DNA from 2 places in the Ensifer sp. GW823-FHT05D09 genome. Region 2 is predicted to be linked to the other one. Evidence: predicted binding sites of a transcription regulator. Region 2 holds the regulator's gene; the other holds the start of a gene.
The links. Region 2 encodes LexA, which represses DNA repair genes until DNA is damaged. Its sites were predicted from a motif close to TGTTCNNNNTGTGTTCNG; they were not measured.

Region 1: a site for LexA is predicted at 6,056-6,073, ahead of AC1Q80_RS19080 (helicase-related protein). Genes of this name have one in related genera too.

The regions. Positions count from the first base shown of each region.
Region 1 is NZ_JBXAIA010000006.1:269,346-279,632, forward strand. It holds gene AC1Q80_RS19060 (RNA polymerase factor sigma-32) at 1-580, opposite strand, end outside; gene AC1Q80_RS19065 (CarD family transcriptional regulator) at 930-1,499, opposite strand; gene fdxA (ferredoxin FdxA) at 1,910-2,248, opposite strand; gene AC1Q80_RS19075 (RNA-binding S4 domain-containing protein) at 2,450-2,863, opposite strand; gene AC1Q80_RS19080 (helicase-related protein) at 2,871-5,873, opposite strand; gene AC1Q80_RS19085 (beta-ketoacyl-ACP reductase) at 6,577-7,302, opposite strand; gene AC1Q80_RS19090 (hypothetical protein) at 7,320-7,571, opposite strand; gene AC1Q80_RS19095 (acetyl-CoA C-acetyltransferase) at 7,691-8,872, opposite strand; gene phaR (polyhydroxyalkanoate synthesis repressor PhaR) at 9,096-9,674, shown strand; gene AC1Q80_RS19105 (hypothetical protein) at 9,736-10,137, opposite strand.
Region 2 is NZ_JBXAIA010000002.1:383,090-393,376, reverse strand. It holds gene AC1Q80_RS07705 (pyrophosphohydrolase domain-containing protein) at 1-258, shown strand, start outside; gene AC1Q80_RS07700 (DNA polymerase III subunit delta') at 253-1,284, opposite strand; gene tmk (dTMP kinase) at 1,281-1,961, opposite strand; gene AC1Q80_RS07690 (D-alanyl-D-alanine carboxypeptidase family protein) at 2,042-3,202, opposite strand; gene AC1Q80_RS07685 (septal ring lytic transglycosylase RlpA family protein) at 3,263-4,294, opposite strand; tRNA gene AC1Q80_RS07680 (tRNA-Ser) at 4,572-4,661, shown strand; gene AC1Q80_RS07675 (hypothetical protein) at 4,888-5,052, shown strand; gene AC1Q80_RS07670 (DUF4242 domain-containing protein) at 5,369-5,656, shown strand; gene AC1Q80_RS07665 (hypothetical protein) at 5,836-5,979, shown strand; gene AC1Q80_RS07660 (hypothetical protein) at 6,454-6,741, shown strand; gene AC1Q80_RS07655 (hypothetical protein) at 6,790-7,029, opposite strand; gene lexA (transcriptional repressor LexA) at 7,210-7,929, shown strand; gene AC1Q80_RS07645 (hypothetical protein) at 8,049-8,381, opposite strand; gene AC1Q80_RS07640 (hypothetical protein) at 9,006-9,152, shown strand; gene AC1Q80_RS07635 (GFA family protein) at 9,644-10,075, shown strand.

The sequences.
Region 1 (10,287 bases), on a different contig from region 2:
CGAGGCGCTCTCCGCCATCGGAATCCGGGCCGCCGACAGGCGCCTGCAGCGACGTGTCGCTGCCGGACAGGCGGGCATCCATGGTCTGCACGTCGGCGATACTGACGCCGAGTGCCACGGCGATTTCCTCATGCATCGCCTGCGATGTCAGCTGACGATCCCCTTGCGCCAGCCGCGCGCGCAGCCTGCGAAGATTGAAGAACAGTGCCTTTTGCGCCGAACTGGTGCCGCCGCGAACGATTGACCAGTTGCGCAGCACGTAGTCCTGCATCGAGGCGCGAATCCACCAGGTGGCGTAGGTGGAGAAGCGGACTTCGCGGCTGGGTTCGAAGCGCGCTGCGGCTTCGAGCAGGCCTATATGCCCCTCCTGGACGAGGTCGCCCATCGGCAGGCCGAAATTGCGGAATTTTGCCGCCATGGAGATGACCAGCCGCATATGCGACATGGCGATCTTGTTGCGGGCGTCCTGATCATGATCGTTGCGCCAAGCCTTTGCCAGGGCGTGCTCTTCTTCACGCTCGAGATAAGGTGCCTCCATCGCAATCTTGATCATGCGCCTGTCTGCTGTGAGAGTCCTCATCGATCGCTCCATGGCGGGCGCCTGGACGCCGCTTTCGGGTGAAGTCCAAGGGCCGGACGGGGGCAAACCCTACCGGCGCCGGCGGCGGCGTATGCGGCGACACCGAAACTTGAAGAAACGGTGAGGCGCCCTACTTCCAAACTACGAAGCTGAATTCTGACAAAAGATCACAGGACCCAGATCGCCCCGGCAGGAAGGCGGCGCATCCCTGCCGGCCTTGGTAAATGCGCGGCGGCGGAAAAAGTTCCCTCGCCCGGCCGAGAAAGCTGCGAGCGATAACGCTGAGAACGAAAAAGCCCGGCGCGATGGCCGGGCTTTTTCTTGTCGTGGTGGGAAGGACTGGCGCTCTTTAAGCTGCCTCGTCCTGTGCGTCGTCTTCTTCGATCGCCTTGCCTCGCTTCGGACCCTTGTTAAGATTGGCTTCGACGAGGCGAACCGCCTCGGTCTCCGACATCTTGTTCACGGCCGCGATTTCGCGCGCCATGCGGTCGAGCGCAGCTTCATAGAGCTGGCGTTCGGAATAGGACTGTTCCGGCTGGTTTTCTGCGCGGTAGAGGTCGCGCACAACCTCTGCGATCGAGATCAGATCGCCGGAGTTGATCTTGGCATCGTATTCCTGTGCGCGGCGCGACCACATGGTCCGCTTCACGCGAGCCTTGCCCTGCACAACCTTCAACGCGCGATCGACGAAATCGGTCTCCGAGAGCTTGCGCATGCCGATGCTGACGGCCTTTGCGACCGGCACCTTCAGGCGCATCTTGTCCTTTTCGAAATCGATGACAAAAAGCTCAAGCTTCATGCCGGCAACTTCCTGCTCCTCGATAGCAACAATCTGTCCGACGCCATGGGCCGGATAGACAATCGATTCACCGGTCTTGAAGCCGTGGCGTGTCGAAGATTTTTTCTGCTGGGTCGTCATTCGTTTCAAAAACTCCCTGTTTCGCACCCGGCCATTGTTGGCCGGGGCCGGGTCAGTGAGGCCCGGGATAGACGGGGATACCGCCGGGTGGGTCCATCCTGGTCCGTCCAAGAACGCAAACAATCCCATCAAACGCGGTCACAAAAGAGAAACGCAACGGTGCGTATCTAGAAAAGCCGCGGTGTGGAGAACGTTTGCTTTCGTGAGGTTTTCGGGCGCGCAAAAACACCCTGTGTGGATCAGTAGAAGGACCCTATCACAAAAAACTGCGGAAATCAATAATTTGCTGCAGGGCAGCCATCAAGCCGCCATTCTCGCATCTGCGAGGGCGGAGTGTGATTTTCCCCAGATTTGACGCCGGGGCCGTCTTGGTTCCGTCACGCCCGATCAGCGGGCCGGAACCGGACGCCTCAGTCGCCCTGGCCGGGTTCGGCAGAGAAGTACTTCTCGTACTTGCCCTCGACCCCGTCCATTTCCTTGGCTTCCGGCATCGCATCGCGCTTGATGGTGACGTTCGGCCACTTGGTGGCAAAATCAGCGTTCACTTTCAACCACATATCAAGGCCCGGCTCGGTATCCGGCTTGATGGCCTCGGCGGGACATTCCGGCTCGCAGACGCCACAATCGATGCATTCGTCGGGGTGAATGACGAGAAAATTCTCGCCTTCGTAGAAGCAGTCCACGGGGCAGACTTCAACGCAATCCATGTACTTGCAGCGAATGCAATTGTCGGTCACGACATACGTCATGAGGTACTCCAGCCAATGCTCACGTTTGATGGCAGACCGCAATCAATGGTGATGCTCGTGTCCGCGCATGCTAGGAATGTCCGGCGCGCATAGCTGCCGAAGCAGGACCGATGCACCCAACGTGGGTTGTCAGGTAAAGGCTTTATGGACCCTTTGCAAGAATATTCAATGCGCGAAACGCCGCGCTGAAGGCAGAGTTTTCTAATCGTCGAGCGGATTGAAACCAGGCTTCAGCCGGTCGATTTCACGCCGCTCTTTCTTGGTGGGGCGCCCGGCCCCAGGCTCGCGCGTCGCCAGGTCGAAAGCCGACAGCTTTTCCCGCGGCTCGTTCGGCGTCAGGTCCTCGTAGAGCAACCGCGCCTCCTCGTAAGGACCGCGGCGCTCGCCGGGCAGAAGCACGCGCACGATCACGTCGCGGCGCTCGAGAGACAGGGTCAGCATATCGCCCGCCTTCACCTGGGCGGAGGATTGCTTGACCCGTTCGTCATTGACGGTGACATGCCCCGCCTCGATCGCCTTCTGGGCGAGCGAGCGGGACTTCACGAGGCGCGTGAAGAACAGCCATTTGTCGAGACGCTGGCGTGATGCCGGGTTGGACGCTGACTGTTTCTCCATGGCGATCCTACTTCTTCATCTGCTCCTTGAGAGCAGCAAGCTTGGCAAAGGGCGAATCCGGATCGATAGGCTTCTCCTTGCGCGGCGGCCGGGCTTCGAACTTGGCAGCGTTGGGCTTGCCGCCGCGATCGTGACGATCGTGGCGATCCTGCCGCTGGCCACCCTCGGGCTTGCCGTCGTGGCGCTTGCCGCGAGCGGGTGCACCGCCCTTGCGGCCGCCGCCTTCGCGTCCTTCACGTCCTTCGCCTTGACCTTGGCCCTGGCGCGGACCGCCACCACGGCGCTGATCGCCCTGAGGACGGCCACCCTGACGCTGGTTGTCCTGGCGGGTGCCTGGACGCCAGAGGAGTACCGGCTTGGCTTCGACAGCCTCGGCCCCGTCTTCCGCGGGCGCCTGAACAGCGACCGCTTCGCCTTCGACGGCCGCAGGCTCGGCAGAGGCTGATGCCTCTGCTTCGGCCGCCGGCTCGGCGTCTGCGCTTGCATCCGCATCGTCGTGATCGGCAGCCACTTCGGCAGCAGGCTCTGCCTGAGCGGCGACAGCGCCGCCCTGGCTTGCCAGGAACGCGGCTGCGTCTTCGGCCTTCACGCTGTCTGCACGGTAGCCAAGACCCTTGAGGATTTCTTCCATATCGTCAGGCGTTGCGCCGAGAATGGAGAGCATCGAGGTGGTCGCGGTAAAGCGGCGTCCGTCATAGGCCCCTTCCGGACGCGGCTGCGCACCCGGCTTCCACTGCAGCAGTGGACGGATGAGATCAGCCAGACGCTCGAGGATATCGATGCGAACGGCACGTTTGCCGAGGAAACGGAAACCCGCGAGCTTGTAGAAGGTCCGCTCGAACGAGGGATCGGTGACAACAGACGTGCGACCGGCAGCCAGCATCGGAATCAGGTCGCCGTAGCCCGCCTTGTCGAGGCCGTCATTCTTCAACGCCCAGAGCAGGGTGATCAGCTCGGCCGGAGCCGGCTTCAACAGAGCGGGCAGGAAGATGTGGTAGGCGCCGAAGCGGACACCGTACTTGCGGATCGAAGCGCGGCCGTCCTGGTCCAGCGACTTCACATCCTCGGCGACGTCGCGACGGAACAGCACACCGAGATTTTCGACGAGCTGGAAGGCCAGGCCCTTGGCAAGGCCCTCGAGATCCTCGGCGCGCGAGATATCGTCGAGCGGCTTCAGCACGGTGCCGATATGATGGTTCACGAAGCGCTCGATACGGGCGACGACATGCTCGCGTGCATTGGCCTGCAGCTGCTCGTCGGCAAGCAGGATGACGCGCGGACGCATGACGTGGTCGCTGGCGGTCAGCCGGGCCACGGGATCTCCGAGCCAACGCACGAGGCCGTCGGACGACAGCGCAAGGTCGCCATTGCCGGAGGCGTGCAGACGCGCCGCACGCGCTTCGAACTCGAGCGCCAGCGCCTTCTGCGCAGCACCCTGCACAGCCTTGGCGTCCGGTCCGTCTCCGCCGGTCGCCAGCGTAAACCGGAAACCGGTTAGTTGTCCTACGTGATGGCCTTCAACGAAGACGTCACCATTCACACTGATTTCAGCTTCCAGCATAGCATTCTCTCTCAGGCGCTTCATGAGCACAGATGTCCTGCGATCAACAAAGCGTTTCGTCAACCGTTCATGTAGTGCGTCGGACAATCGATCTTCAATTTCCCGCGTCTTTTCTTGCCAGTGTGTCGGATCGGCAAGCCAACCGGGCCGGTTCGACACATAAGTCCAGGTTCTGATCTGCGCGATTCGCGCCGAAAGTGTGTCGATCTCGCCATCGGTAAAATCCGCCCGCCTGACCTGTTCGGCCATGAAATTCTCGTTCACGGTACCGCGACGAACGAGATCGGCATAGATCGTCGAGATCAGATCGGCGTGTTGAGCCGGTGTAATGCGGCGATAATCCGGCAATGCGCAGACTTCCCACAATTTCTCGACCCGGTCCGGCGTGGTCGCGAGATCCGCCACTTCGGGATAGCGAGACAAATGTTCGAGCGCCTGCTGATCCACCGCAGGTAGTGCGCGCGCAAGCCCAGGAATTGTCGGCGCGGCATCGAGGCTACGCTTCAGGGCGGCGAGCGACGCATAGTCGAATGCCTTGGTGCGCCACTGCAGCACCTTGAGCGGATCGAATTCATGCGCCTCGATGCGGTGCACCAGTTCGTTGTCGAACGGATCGACCCGGCCGGTGACGCCAAAGGTACCGTCGCGCAGATGCCGCCCGGCGCGTCCGGCGATCTGCGCCAGCTCGGCCGGATTGAGGTTCCGGAACTGGTAGCCGTCGAACTTGCGGTCCTGCGCAAAGGCGACATGGTCCACATCGAGGTTCAGGCCCATGCCGATCGCGTCTGTCGCCACCAGAAATTCGACGTCGCCTTCCTGGTAGAGCGCGACCTGGGCGTTGCGCGTGCGCGGCGACAGCGCCCCGAGCACGACGGCAGCACCGCCGCGCTGGCGGCGGATCAGCTCGGCGATCGCATAGACCTCGTCGGCCGAGAAGGCGACGATCGCCGTACGAGGCGGCAGGCGGGTGATCTTCTTCGATCCGGCATAGAGCAGCTGGGACATGCGCGGGCGCTCGACGACGGTGATGCCCGGCAACAGCTGCTCGAGGATCGGCCGCATCGTTGCAGCCCCGAGCAGCAACGTCTCGCCGCGGCCGCGCAGATAGAGCAGCCGGTCGGTGAAGATGTGGCCACGCTCGAGATCGCCGGCAAGCTGCACTTCATCGATGGCGACGAAAGATGCCGTCGTCTCGCGCGGCATCGCCTCGACGGTGCAGACCGAATAGCGGGCACGGTGCGGGGTGATCTTTTCCTCGCCGGTGATCAGCGCGACGTTGTGATGACCGACCTTTTCGACCAGGCGCGTATAGACCTCGCGCGCCAAAAGGCGCAGCGGCAGCCCGATGACGCCGCTGTCGTGCGCGATCATGCGCTCGATCGCATAATGCGTCTTGCCGGTATTGGTTGGCCCGAGCACCGCGGTGACACCGCGGCCGCTCAGGATCATGGGGTGAACGGACACGTCATCGATCCCGGGCATTCAGAAACATAAGAGGCGCCTTTACGCGCCGGCGGCAAACACATGCCCACGCACCGCAGCAAACGCAAGGGGCGCCGACAACTAAAACCATTTCCAGACAAATCAGAACCAGTCCGCACCACCATATCTGGACGTACGAAATTAAGGTCTGGAACAGCAACGGAACGAATCGGCGACGAATCGCTGACTCCAGTCGATTCACTGTATGTTCACGGCTACATATAGATTTCAACTGCCAATGTCGCACCAGATGCTGAATCACTTCGCCAACGGGGTGTGCCGAGCGTGTGGCAGGCGTTAATCTGTACTGCCGAAGCGTTAAAAGAGGCAAAGGATTCGGAATCCAAGACTCTGGAAAGTTTAGGAAATTTTAACCGAAGAATCCGACTGATTCGTCGGATTCAAGGAATGGGAATCGCTGCGTTAACACATCGACCAAAGCCGGAACGAATCGGCGACGAATCGCTGACATCCCAACGTTCGACTTTTGTTCTCCACAAGATATAGTATCCAGTGCCATGGCGAGCAACAGGCCCAGGACCACTTTTCTCCCAATCTCGGATGGAATTCCTGTGTGCCGTTAACCTTCCAACGTTGCCTGCGGTAGCCGCTGAAAAACAAAACGGCGCCCCCGTCGGAGCGCCGTCGAAATTGTGAGCGATCGCGCGGATCAGACGAAAAACTGTCCGCCGTTGGCAGAGATCGTCGAGCCGGTGATGAAACCGGCATCGTCGGATGCGAGGAAAACCACACAGCGAGCGATTTCCTCCGGCTCGCCGAGGCGACCGACCGGGATCTGCGGAATGATCCGCTCGTTGAGGACCTTTTCCGGTATCGCCCGCACCATCTCCGTGCCGATGTAACCCGGGCAGATCGCGTTGACGGTGATGCCCTTGGCAGCGCCTTCCTGGGAGAGCGCCTTGGTAAAGCCGAGATCGCCGGCCTTGGCGGCGGAATAGTTCGCCTGTCCCATCTGGCCCTTCTGGCCATTGATCGACGAGATGTTGATCACGCGACCGAAGCTGCGGTCGCGCATGCCCGTCCAGACAGGGTGGGTCATATTGAACAGGCCGGTCAGGTTGGTGTTGATCACCTCGCCCCATTGCTCCGGCGTCATCTTGTGGAACATGGCGTCTCGGGTGATGCCGGCGTTGTTGACGAGCACCTCGACCGGTCCGAGGTCGGCTTCGACCTTCGCGATGCCCTCGACGCAGGACTGATAGTTGGAGACGTCCCACTTGTAGACCGGGATGCCGGTCTCCGCCTTGAAGGCCTCTGCCTTCTCGTCATTGCCGGCGTAGTTGGCAGCAACCTTGTATCCGGCATTCTTCAGCGCGATGGAAATCGCAGCGCCAATGCCGCGTGACCCGCCCGTAACCAATGCTACCCTGCTCATGTTCGCCTCCCGCTTGATTAATTCAGTTTATCAAAGGCCTTCTTCATCAATTTTTCGCCCAGATGCTGCCCGTAGGTCGCGGCTGCGGCCTGAAACTGCGGATCGGCAAGCATGGACATTGCGACCTCGCACTTGGTCAGCGCGAGGTTCATCAACAGGCTGCTCACCTGCACGATATGCGATTTGACGCCGCCGGTGTCGTCGTTGAGCGCCGCAACCAGCAGGTTCTTGAACACGGTTTCGTCGTCGGCCGTCGTGTGGTCCAGCATGCACTGAACCACCTTTTCCTGGTCGAACGGCGAGGACGCCGCAAACGCATGAGCCGTCGAAGAGGCGACGAACGGGACTGAAAGGATCAATCCGCTGACATGACGCATGCGGCGGCCGGTCAGAGGCGCTCGACGCACATGGCAACACCCATGCCGCCGCCGATGCAGAGCGTCGCAAGGCCCTTGGAAACGCCGCGGCGCTTCATCTCGAACAGCAGCGTGTTGAGAACGCGGGCACCGGAGGCGCCGATCGGATGGCCGATCGCAATCGCGCCGCCGTTGACGTTGACGATCGACGGATCCCAGCCGAGGTCCTTGTTGACTGCGCAGGCCTGGGCCGCGAAGGCTTCGTTGGCTTCCACAAGCTCGACGTCGCCAATTGCCCAACCGGCCTTCTCAAGCGCCTTGCGCGATGCCGGGATCGGGCCCGTTCCCATCACCTGCGGATCGACGCCGGCCGTTGCCCAGGAAACGATGCGCGCGAGCGGCTTGATGCCACGCTTGGCAGCCTCGGCCTCGGTCATCAGCAGGGTGGCGGCCGCACCGTCATTGAGGCCGGACGCGTTAGCGGCGGTCACTGTTCCTTCCTTGTCGAAGGCCGGGCGCAGCTTGGTCATCTGGTCGAGCGTGGCGCCGTGGCGGATATATTCGTCCTGGTCGACGACGACGTCGCCCTTGCGGCCCTTGACCACGAAGGGAACGATCTCGTCGGCGAAGCGGCCGGCCTTCTGGGCGGCCTCGGCCTTGTTCTGCGAAGCGAGCGCGAACTGGTCCTGCTCCTCGCGGGTGAGCTGCCACTGGCGCGCGACATTCTCTGCCGTGATGCCCATGTGGTAGCCGTAGAAGGCGTCCGTCAGGCCGTCCTTGATCATCGTGTCGACCATCTTGAAGTCGCCCATCTTCACACCGCCACGCAGATGCGAGCAATGCGGCGCCATCGACATGGACTCCATGCCGCCGGCAATGATGATATCGGCATCGCCGTTGGCAATCTGCTGCATGCCGAGCGCGACGGCGCGCAGGCCCGAACCGCAGAGCTGGTTCATGCCCCAGGCGGTTTTTTCCGGCGGAATGCCCGCCTTCATCGCGGCCTGGCGGGCCGGGTTCTGGCCTTCGCCTGCCTGCAGCACCTGTCCGAGGATAACTTCGTCGACGTCGCTTGCCTCGACGCCGGCGCGTTCGAGCACCGCCTTGATGACGGCGGCGCCAAGCTCGTGGGCCGGCGTGTTGCCAAAGGCACCGTTAAAGGATCCGACGGCGGTACGGGCCGCGCTGGCGATCACGATGGAGGGATTGCTCATGGGGACGTTTCCTCAGATTTTCTTGCGGTCAGGCAGCAGACTGGCAAAGCGCGGAGCGCAAGTCAAACGCCTTGATGCACTGCCGCAAAACCGTCATGGCGCGCCGACCGTGAGATTTCGCACTTGCGTCGTCGCATCGCACAAAGACATTGTCAGCGGTGTTCGTTTGCGGATACTCTGAAAAGTAGAAAAAGACGGACCGCGGGTAATTGAGGAGAGCCTGATGGCGAAGAATGACGGCCAGATCGTAATCAAGAAATATGCGAACCGGCGGCTCTACAACACCGGGACCAGCACCTACGTCACGCTCGACGACCTGGCAGTGATGGTGAAGAAGGGCGACGAATTTACCGTACAGGACGCCAAATCAGGCGAAGACATCACCCACTCGGTCCTGACGCAGATCATCTTCGAGCAGGAATCCAAGACCGGCAACACGCTGCTGCCGATCTCGTTCCTGCGCCAGCTGATTTCGTTCTATGGCGACCAGATGCAGATGGTCGTACCGAGCTATCTCGAGCACTCGATGCAGGCCTTTACCGAGCAGCAGGTGCAGATGCGCGAGCAGATCAACAAGGCCTTCGGCGACACGCCGCTTGGCAAGAACCTGCAAGCCCCGCTGCAACTGGTCGAAGAACAGGTTCGCCGCAACACCGAGATGTTCCATCAGGCGATGCAGATGTTTTCGCCGTTCATCGCTTCGCCTCCGGTCAAGGAGACCAAGAAGGCGGAAGCCAAGGATATCGACGAACTGAAGGAGCAATTGCGCGCCCTTCAGACCAAGCTCGACAATCTCGGCTAAGCCAGTCGCGACAACGCCGCAATCCTCATCGATGCGCGGCGTGAACGCTCCTCAGTCCACTTCAAAGACCGATCGAGACATCCCGGCCGGCCGTGCGCATCGACACGGAGAAACCGGCGATGACGTCAATGAAGCTGATCGTCATCAGGATGAAGAAGATCTGGGTGGCCGCAGGCGCAACCAGTAGGAATTCGACCAGAAACGCGATGAACAGCACCATCGACAGCAGATGGTCCATCAGTGCCCGCGTGCCGGTCCGGGTCGCTTTCAGAATTTCCGCGAAAAGCAGAAGCAGGGCCACGACGATCAGGAGGTCGCCGAAGCTCATCGCCCATGTCGCGCCGGACAGCATCGACAGCGACATCACGCCGGCATCAAGCCCGGCCGTGCCGCCGAAGAGGCCGAGCATGGCGAGATTGTAGATGGCAAAGGGCAGGATCAGCAATGGAATGGCGGCAAGCATGGAAAAATGCGCTCCCTCTTCGATGCGTGATCGCCATGCGCCCCGTGACGCCCGAGATCACCAGCTTGCTTGCTGCATGGTGCAGCAAATCAAAGTGACACAGCGATCCTTGCCCGTCTGAACGGGCGCGCGGCGCTGCAGGACCAATCG
Region 2 (10,287 bases):
GCCGAGGACAACGGCATCGAGCGGGATGCCGACTGGTTTATCCTGAAGATGCAGGAGGAAATCGGCGAACTGACCCAGGCCTGGAACAAGCGCACCGGCCGCGGCAGACGGCATGGTAAGTCAGAGGACGATTTGCAGGCAGACATGGCCGACGAAGCTGCAGATCTGCTGGGTCACGTGCTGCTTTTCGCCCATCATCACGATCTCGATCTCGTCGCGGCAATCAAACGAAAGTGGAAGTTTGAGATCGAGCTATAATGCTGCCTTGACGTCATCCAGCAACGAAAGAATGGTCTGCTTGCGATCGAGATTATAGGCGTCGCTGACGGTGAGACGTTCGCCGGTCGTGGCCGAAAGCCGGGCGAAGCGTTCGGCGCGCATGATATCGCCGGCAACCGCCGCATCGCGGGCCTCGCGCATGAGCCGCCCGGTCAGCAGCGATGTGAAGAAGTCGAAAATCGTTTCGCTGTCCTTTGCCGAGAGAACGTCGGCAAGCTTGTGCATGTCCTTGCGAACTGCCGGCCCCTGCCCTTGGAGGATCCCCTCAAAGGTCGCGGCGATCTCAAGGCCACCGTAGTTGATCAGCTTCAGCGCCTCCGCAACGCTGCCGTTGGCCGAGGCCAGAATGCGGTCGGCATTCTCGCTCTGGAGATCAAAGCCAAGATGATCGAGCGCATGGCGCAGCGCCGGCGGCTCCAGCGGTTTCAGCCGTAGCGGCAGGCAACGCGAACGGATCGTCGGCAGCAGCTTACCTGGCGCATGCGTCAGCACCAGGAACAACGACCGACGCGGCGGCTCTTCGAGAATTTTCAGAATGGCGTTGGCGGCGTTGCGGTTTAGATCATCGGCCGGGTCTATGATGACGATGCGCCAATTGCCGGTGCCCGATGTCTGAGCGAAGAACTTGCCAGCCCTTCGCACTTCGTCAACCGTGATCGCGCCCTTCACCCTACCCGTCTTCTCGTCGACCGGCCGTGTCAGATGGAGGAGATTATGCGATGCGCCCGAGGCCAGCTGCCGGCCGACGATCGAAGCGGGGTCGGGATCCCCAAGACTTTCAGGCGCGGTCGCCGGATCCGGGTGATTGAGGATATGGCTGGCGAAGCGAAACGCAAGCGTTGCCTTACCGATCCCCTCCGGTCCTTCGATCAGGATGGCATGGTGCCCCTTGCCCGATCGGTAGCTCTGCGCCAGAAACGCTTCCGCCTGCTCATGGCCAAACAGCCGGTCGTTCTGGACCGGGGCAATCGCCCCTTCGAGCACACCGGGCGTCTCCGTCGTCATGGTGCGGACCCTGTGAATGTAGGCTCGGACATGTCGGCGTCTGCGAGCAGGTTTTCAAGGAGACCAAGCACCTCGGCGGCAATCGCCTCGGCGGATTGCGTGGCGTCGATGATGCGGCATCTGTCCGGATCGGACTTTGCGATATCGAGGAAAGCCTCGCGGCGCTTTTCGTGCGTCTCCAGCTTTTCCTTTTCAAACCGGTCCGGGCTGTCATCGCCGGCGCGGCGCTGGGCACGGTCGAGACCGATCGTCGCCGGCAGATCAAAGATAACCGTTCGATCAGGCACGACACCGTTGATCGCTACCCGCTCAAGCGTCTCGACAAAGGCCGGCTCCAGATTGCCGGTGATGCCCTGGTAGACGCGCGACGAATCCATGAAGCGGTCGCAAAGCACGATCGTTCCCCTGGAAAGCGCGGGGCGGATGACCTCTTCGACATGATCGCTGCGCGCCGCAGCAAACAGGATGGCCTCCATCCGCACGCCAAAGGCTTCGGCAGCCCCCGAAAGCAACACGTGACGCACCGCCTCGGCCCCGACAGATCCGCCCGGCTCGCGCGTTGTCAGCACTTCATGGCCCAGCGAACGCAGCGATTCGGCGAGCAGGCGCAATTGGGTCGACTTGCCAGCCCCTTCCCCGCCCTCGAATGTTACAAACAGACCTTTTGCCAGCGGCACGGTGCTTTCCTATATCGGCATGCAATTTTGCCCTGTTTAGCCGATTGGCCCAAACGATGAAACCACTGGGATCGGTTTTGTTACAGCCAGAAGAAGAGCAGTTCCTGGAGTGCGTCGAGAGCGCGGCTTGCCAAGGTGCCCTGGCCAACAGCCTCGGCGGTCTTGACGGGCACCTCGCGCAACAGTTTTTCGCCGTTCCAAAGTCGCACGACGCCGACTTCGGCCCCCGCTTCGACGGGAGCGCGCAGCGGCCACTTGTAGACGACGCGGGCCGTCAGGCGTTCCGAGTTGTTGACCGGCAGCAGCACGTCGACCGGCCCGCCGGCGACAAGCGCCACATGCGGGGCGGCGCCACCGTAGATGCTGGCTTCACCGATCGCTTCGCCATCGGCAAAGATCCGCCGCTTTTCAAACGCCGTCATTGCCCAATCGAGCACCTTTCGGCTTTCCTCGGTGCGTTCCTTATCGGTCTCAAGGCCGCCCATCGCGAGGTAGACACGGCGATCGCCGCGCTGCATCGAGGCCGCCAGCGAAAAGCCGTAGCCTTCCGCAAACCCCGTCGCCACCCCGTCGACCCCGACATTGGCCGCAATCAACGGGTTCTTGTTGCGTTGAAGGATCTTGTTCCACTCGAACTCAGGCTGCGCGTAGAGCCGATAGAGATCGGGGTGCGCCTCGTGCAGATGACGGGTCAAAGCCACCAGTTCGCTCATGGTGATCTGGTTCTGCGGATCCGGTAGACCGGTTGCGTTGCGGAAGGTGGCGATCGGCATACCGAGCACGCGGGCACGGGCCGTCATCTTTTCGGCAAAGGCAGCCTCACTGCCGGCCATCCCCTCGCCAAGGATGATGCAGGCATCATTGGCAAGCTGAACGGCCACCCCTTGCAGCAGATCGGCCACGCGGATGCGTGACTTCAACGCCGCGAACATCGTCGAAGTGCCGGACGGTGCGCCGCCGGTGCGCCAGGCGTGTTCCGAAACCTCGAAGACAGTTTCGGCCGACAGTTCACCCTTGGCGATCGCCTCGGCGACGACTTCCATCGTCATCAACTTCGCAAGCGAGGCGGGTGGAACGGGGTCGTTCTCGGCGCGGGAGAACAGGACGGTGCCGGTTTCCGCATCCACCAACAGGATCTGTTTGGCCTTGGTGTCGAACGCCACCGGTGGCGTCTGAGCCGCGGCAGCCCCCGCAAGCAATGCCGCGCAACCAAACACGACCGAAAGCATCTTCAAGCGCATGGGAAACTCCGGCTTCCCATTGGGCATAGCAGCGTCGTCAGAATGGCACAACGTCCCGATCTACCGGATCGAGCCGGTTCTGCCTTCACGCTTGGCATGGGCAACGATGGATTCGGGTGTAAGCGGATTGGTCTCGACCATGATCGCTTCAAACGGCGATTTGGCATCGCTCACCCGCACTTCCACGTAAGCGGCCGCATAGGCCATATTGCCGTCCGGCATCGGAATGTATTCCGGCCGCTCGCGCGGGATCGGCCCGATCTCCGGCAGCATCACGAATTCTTCCAGCGACTGCGGTGCGGAAAACTGCGGAACGGGTGCCGCAAGGGCCGTCACCGGGCTGCTTTCATCAAGAGACGATTTGGACGGAATGGTGAGCGTTCCGAGCTGATTGCGCATGGGCTCATTCGAGGCAACCATCACGCCTGTTGCAATCTGGCCTTCCGGCATGACGCCCGGGCTACGGTCGCCCTTCTTGACATAGGACGCCATGAGGTAGGGCATGTCGTTGCCTTCGAGCGGTGCGCGACCGACATATTGCACCCGAACCTTGGCACTGCCCTTCTGCTTGATGTCGAGCAGATCCGCCGTCTTCGAGGATACGTCGATGATCCGGCCATATTCATAGGGGCCGCGATCATTCACCCGAACGATGACGGAGGTGCCGTTTTCGGTGTTGGTGACACGCGCATAGCTCGGCAACGGGAATGTCGGATGGGCCGCCGAAAGATGGAGCTTGTCGTAGACCTCGCCATTGGCGGTCAGGCGACCATGGAAAGCCGAACCATACCAGGACGCGACACCGGTCTTGTTGTAGCCGAAATCTTCCTTCGGCTGATACCATTTGCCCTTGACCTGATAGGCTTTACCGACCTGGAACCGGCCACCGCCCTTCGGGATGTTCTTGCCGGTGGCGACACGGGGGCTCGCCTTCACGCCATAAACCGACTCAGCAAAGTATTCTTTGCTCCTCGGCTTGCTCTTCTTGATACTGGACGTCGATCCGCACGCCGCAAGCGTTGCGCAAAGCACGGGAACCGCCGCAAGGCGCAGTCCCTTGATCAGATATGCCGCATTTTTACTGGATGTCATCTGTCCCACAACATCATTCGAACAAGCCGTACTCGAAACCTTCCACTCTTGCCCCCAAGCGGAAATCTCGGCGTCCCGAAACGGAACAGTCGATTAATCATGACAGCAACAAGGCAAAAATGCGAACCGGCGAACAGCCGAGCGCCCGAAATCTCCGGTTATGGTTTACGAATGGTTACCAAGACGGATGGACAAGCTCACGCGCTCAGAAAATCTTGCCGCCGACGCATGTTAAATCTTGCAAAGTAACAAGCCTTCGCGCAATAACGCCGTGCCCGGAGGAGTGGCCGAGCGGTTTAAGGCACCGGTCTTGAAAACCGGCGTGCGTGAAAGCGTACCGTGGGTTCGAATCCCACCTCCTCCGCCATCCACTGTCTCATTTCTTGCCATTCGACGTCGAGCTCGATCGAAACCGCGAATGTTCGAGCGGTTTCCGATTGCCCCTTTGGCGCGCACGTGCTGCCGTCGCGCTGGTATTCAGGCACGCATTTGGAAGGCGGGCGCCAGGTCCGCTTGCCATCCCGAAGGAATTGGGTGAAAGTCTGATTCCGGCCCTTCGAGGCCTGGGCAATCTCCCACAACTGGAGAAAACCATGCCTCTTAAATATCTGACGACAGCCGCTTTTTTTGCTGTTCTGACGCTGTCGGGCTGCGCAAGCACTGGCGACGCCAACACGACCTACGCCCAATGGCAAGGGCCTTCGCCGGAACCAGATCCATCGGCAGCCAGCCCCGGCGGCTTCCGCCTCAGCTACTGAGGCGCGTTCTTTTTTTGTCACGGAGAGCGACAGCTCGTCCGTGCGACCGCCAATTCTTGGGCCAAGGTGCGAAAGCGTCGCGCTGGGACTATCAAACACGATCCGGCAGCACAGCAATCTCGATAGGACGAGGGTTGTGAATCCTCTGGCCGTTTGATGCGGCTTGCTTCAAATCTGGCCGGAACGCGGCTTTCGACCGGATCGGGATACATTCGGCGAATTCGCCGTGAAACAGCTTATGGCAACCGAAAACGTTGACTCCCGCTTCATTAGGGCGCCTTCATATGTAGTCATCCAACAGTTGAGGAACTGAGCGATGCCCACCTTCATCATAGAGCGCGAAGTACCCGGAGCCGACAAGCTTAGTCAGGACGACCTCTGCGCGCTGTCGGCGAAATCCAACGCAGTCGTTGCAGATCTCGGCGTCCCCTACACATGGATCACCAGCTATGTCGCCGGCGACAAGATCTACTGCGTCCACGAGGCGCCAAGCGCCGACGTTATTCGCGAACATGCCGAACGAGGCGGATTTCCGGCCAACAAGATCACCGAGGTCGCCGCCGTGATTGGGCCCACGACAGCCTCTCAGGGGCGCGGCAAATAACAGAGTCGGTGTTATAATCACGCCAGCGGAGCATTGACTTCATTTCAGGCCATGGCGCCCGCCCGAACCAATGCACACCGAGCGCCGTCATTGACTTCCGGCCGTATCAATGCACGCTAGTCCGCCGGTCATTCGGCGCCCACATGGGCTCCCCGGCACGCCTTTCCAAGGAGACGAACATGGCAAAAGGTCAAGTGCGAAGCAACCGCGAGGTTAGAAAGCCCAAGAAGGACAAGACCGTCAAGGCCGCCGTTACGCCAGAAGGCTCCCAGGTGAAGCTTGCAGGCAGCAGCTTCTCTTTGGGCAAGAAAGACAAAAAGTAAGGCAGCCGCTCCAACCTCGAAAATCAAATACGCCTTTAGGTTTTATCAGTGGCCAGTCGGACCGGATGTGCACGTCTCCGCACATCAAGGGCGACTGGTCCCGCGACAAGAAACCAGCAATGATGCCGGCTCCGCAGCACACCCGACCGGCGCGTGAACCTTCCCGCAGACACAGGAAACACTGCCGGCGGCGCTTGCCAGTCGTCTCCCGTCGCGACCCCCAAGGCCGATCTGCCGCCAGCCATGCCGCTCGGGGCCGATGCCGGAGAAGCAACAAACGCCCCGAAACACTCGCTCTTCCAAACAATCTTCGTGTCTTCGCTGCCACAGCTTGAAGAGCGATCGTCGCCTTTCGCAAAGAACTGTTGAACACGGCATGGGTACGCGGCCTGCTTGCTGGACTCCGGAACGAAAGCACGGTTCACATCGTTAACCAATCTATCGGCACCACTTCTGACCTAGCGGACGTCCATCGTGCTTGCAGCCTTGCTTATCGCCTCGATTATCGCATCGCCCCACATCGCCCTTAGCGCGGCCACGGTCGACGACCTGCAAACGGACTTCGAATCGGCCATCCCCTGCCAGCAGATCGACGGTCGGAATGTCTGGAAAGGCTCGATCGCCTATTATATCCAGTCATTCGTCTACCAAGGCGACACGCCGGTGGCGACCGACGCGGCAGATGCCGTGCTGCCGGAGGACAACTCTGCCGAGACCGTGAAGGAGTTCGAGGACGCCTGTTCGGCAACGCAGCCGGCTTGAAACGCCCTCTCCTCGACATGCCCGCTGTCCCAACCGCTTATCTCGGCGCTACTTCCATTCTTTACCATCGCTCGTGGCACACCCTCGTGGTGGCAATCCTTTGCCAAAGGTGAACTTTAACCGGTCACAACCCCACTGGCGGACCGGCCCCGGCATCATCGCATTCAATGCGATGCCGACTTCATCGAACGGGCTCTGCCTGTTGTCGACATATTGATACCAGCGAAACCCGAGGACGGCGGTCGCTGCGATAACGATCGTCGACAGGATCCGAATCAGCGTTTTCATTGCATCCTCATTCGGTAAAAAGCGCGAGGCATGGCAGCTCCGCATGGCATACCCAGCATCGAGGCAGCGGATAGGCGCACGATTGATACAACATTCACGGAATTTTAGGCACTTGCGGAACACATATGGAACAGATAGTGTCTGTTCTTGATTTGTTTCACGCCTCTGGAGCGACTTGCCATGCTGACCCGCAAGCAACAGGAATTGCTTCTTTTCATCCACGAACGCATGAAGGAGTCCGGTGTTCCGCCGTCCTTCGACGAGATGAAGGATGCACTCGACCTGGCATCGAAGTCGGGCATTCACCGGCTGATTACGGCGCTCGAGGAACGCGGTTTCATTCGACGCCTTCCCAACCGCGCCCGGGCGCTTGAGGTCATCAAGCTGCCGGAAGCTTACGCGGGAAGCGCTCAGCCGCGTCGCGGGTTTTCACCAAGCGTCATCGAGGGAAGTCTCGGCAAACCTCCCGCCCCTGCCCCGGTTACCGCAAAAGCGCCGCCGGTGGCAGACAACAGCTCCGTCTCGGTTCCGGTCATGGGCCGCATTGCCGCCGGCGTACCGATCTCGGCAATACAGAACAACACGCACGATATTACCGTGCCGCTCGATATGATCGGCAGCGGCGAGCACTACGCCCTTGAAGTGAAGGGTGATTCGATGATCGAGGCCGGCATCTTCGACGGCGACACGGTGATCATCCGCAATGCCACGACGGCAAACCCCGGCGACATCATCGTCGCACTTGTCGATGACGAGGAAGCGACGTTGAAGCGCTTCCGGCGCAAAGGCGCATCGATTGCACTCGAGGCGGCCAATCCGGCCTACGAGACGCGCATCTTCGGCCCGGACCGCGTCAAGATACAGGGCAAGCTCGTTGGCTTGATCCGTCGCTATCACTAAGCCAGATGATGATGGCTGTCTTTCTGCTGGACAGGCCTTCTTGTGCTTGAACGTCTCGCCACCCAAGAGGTAGCGAGACGTAAGTGGTCAGGTTGAGCGTTTTACGCGCTCGATAATTTTCATTCGTGAATGGAGTACTCGCCCAACTCACAGAGGTCCTGCATGTCTTCGGTCGTGTCGAGACCGGAGCCTTCCTCGAATTCGAAGCGCATGTCGTATTTGCAGACATCGCGTCCGTCGGCGATGGTAATTTCCATGCTCTCGCCCGGATTAAGCACCTGCCGCCCGAAGACATCGTCTTCCCACTGATCGACGCCAACCGGCGAGGTATAGAAGTTCGTCAGAACGGCTTTCGTCTTGTTCTTCAGCTGAAAGACGAGATCCTCGGCGCTTGCGGTGGCCGTCGTTGCGGCAAATATGGCAAGAGCAGTCAGGGCGATCTTACATTTCATTTTATGTCATTTCCTCCATTGTCGGTTTTGTTTGACGCTACCTATACGGGTCGCATCGCTGGAATATTCATTCCTGATGTCGTCTAGAGACAATAATCTTTGCACTGACAATACGGGCAGAATCACCATTTCGGGGCAGGTCGCCGGCAAGCCAGATCCGCGCATGCCTATTCGCGGCGCAAACGCGTGAAGCGCACGCGCGCACGTCGGATCACCCATGAAGAATAACTGACATCGGCGGAGAATAAGGAACAGGCTGACATCGCCACTGCTGCGCCAGGTGTGCCCCGAATCTTGGCAGCCCGCGAAGCCGGGCATGCCTGCAAAGGCGATAGCCCACAGATGAGTGACGTCGCGGCATGAGGAGCAAATTAGAATGAGTCGGCGGCTCAATCATGCATCGCACTTGCAGCGATTGTCACTCGCCCACCGAGGGCGCGGGTCAGCGCGTCAGGCACAAAGGGTGCTAGGGAAAAGGGATACGCTGCCTACGCACGGAAACCGAATCTGATCTTCGTCAGAGCCATGGATCCCTTGAGCCCAACGCACCCGACGATCGCACCGTTGCCTTTCGACGATGGCAGCCTAGTTACCCATTCGCGTAACCAAGTGAGGAACTGCTGAATGAACCGTAATAGCCTCTATCTCGTCATCGCCGTGCTCGCTGTCGCCGTCATCGGGCTCGGCGTCTATGCTTATCGTGAGGAAACGAAACCTGCCGGTGTCGAGATCAAGATTGGCGAGGGCGGCGTTTCCGTTCAGGAGAATTGAGCAGGCCGCGCATTTTCCCAATGCGGCAACGAGCGGCTGATTTCTGATCGGCGGCAGCGCGTCGCGTTGTCACCACCTCCAGATTACTGGTTGCTCAGGTGGGGCTAGGCTAGCAACGGCTGAAATTTGCTGCACCGGCAATTTGAGACCATAGAGCCCCGCGCCATGATTGCCCAAGCCATGCATTGGGCCCACCCTCAGCGTGGAGTGGGCGCCCGATGCTCAATCAAGCGCTTTCTCTTCGCAGATAGCCTCCACCGCAAGTCGTCGACCGTCGCGCCGATGGGACGGTGGCATGTGGTGTGGAAGCTCGCGGGCTTCACAGACATTGCGACGCGCAACGCGCCTGGCCGAGGTGGCCGACGCGCAGAGCCACCCGGATGGCAAGATCATCCTCAAGAATGCCTCAGCGTACGAATACGCTTGAGCATGCGCAATCCGCCCCATATTGAAGACGTGCAAATGTGCTTCAAAATCAGATGGATGGTTGCATGAATCTCGACGTTCAGGACCTCGACGGAGCCTGCCACTGCGGAACGGTTCGTTTCAATGTAAAACTGAAAAACGGTCTTCATACCGCTCGCCGCTGCACCTGCTCCTATTGTCAGCTGAAGGGTGCGGTTGCCGTCTCCGCCGCCAAGGACGGGATCACGGTTCTTTCCGGAGGCGAGGCTCTCACCAAATACCAGTTCAATACAAAGGCCGCAGAACATTACTTCTGCTCGAAATGCGGGATCTATACGTTCCACAAACCGCGCGCGAACCCGGACTTCTACGGCGTCAACGCCGCATGCCTCCAGGGCGTCAGCCCATTCGATTTCGTAGAACTGCCCGTCAACGACGGCATCAATCACCCACTGGACACCAAGGATTTGAGCGGACCAAGGCTCGCGGGAACACTGAAATTCATTCCGGCGGAATGACTGACGCGTTCAAGGCAGCAGCGGAACCATGCGGCAAGTATGCGCTAGATGATAACGACACCGCGCGGCACCACTGCTGCCGTCCGCCCTGACAGGCGACGGTTGGCGAAGCCGAGAAATCAGTGCCGAGGCTTCGGTACGTTGACATTCTCCCAACGCCCAAGAAAGCGTGGGTTGCGACACACTCCAGCTTATGAGGCCGGCGAGATTGC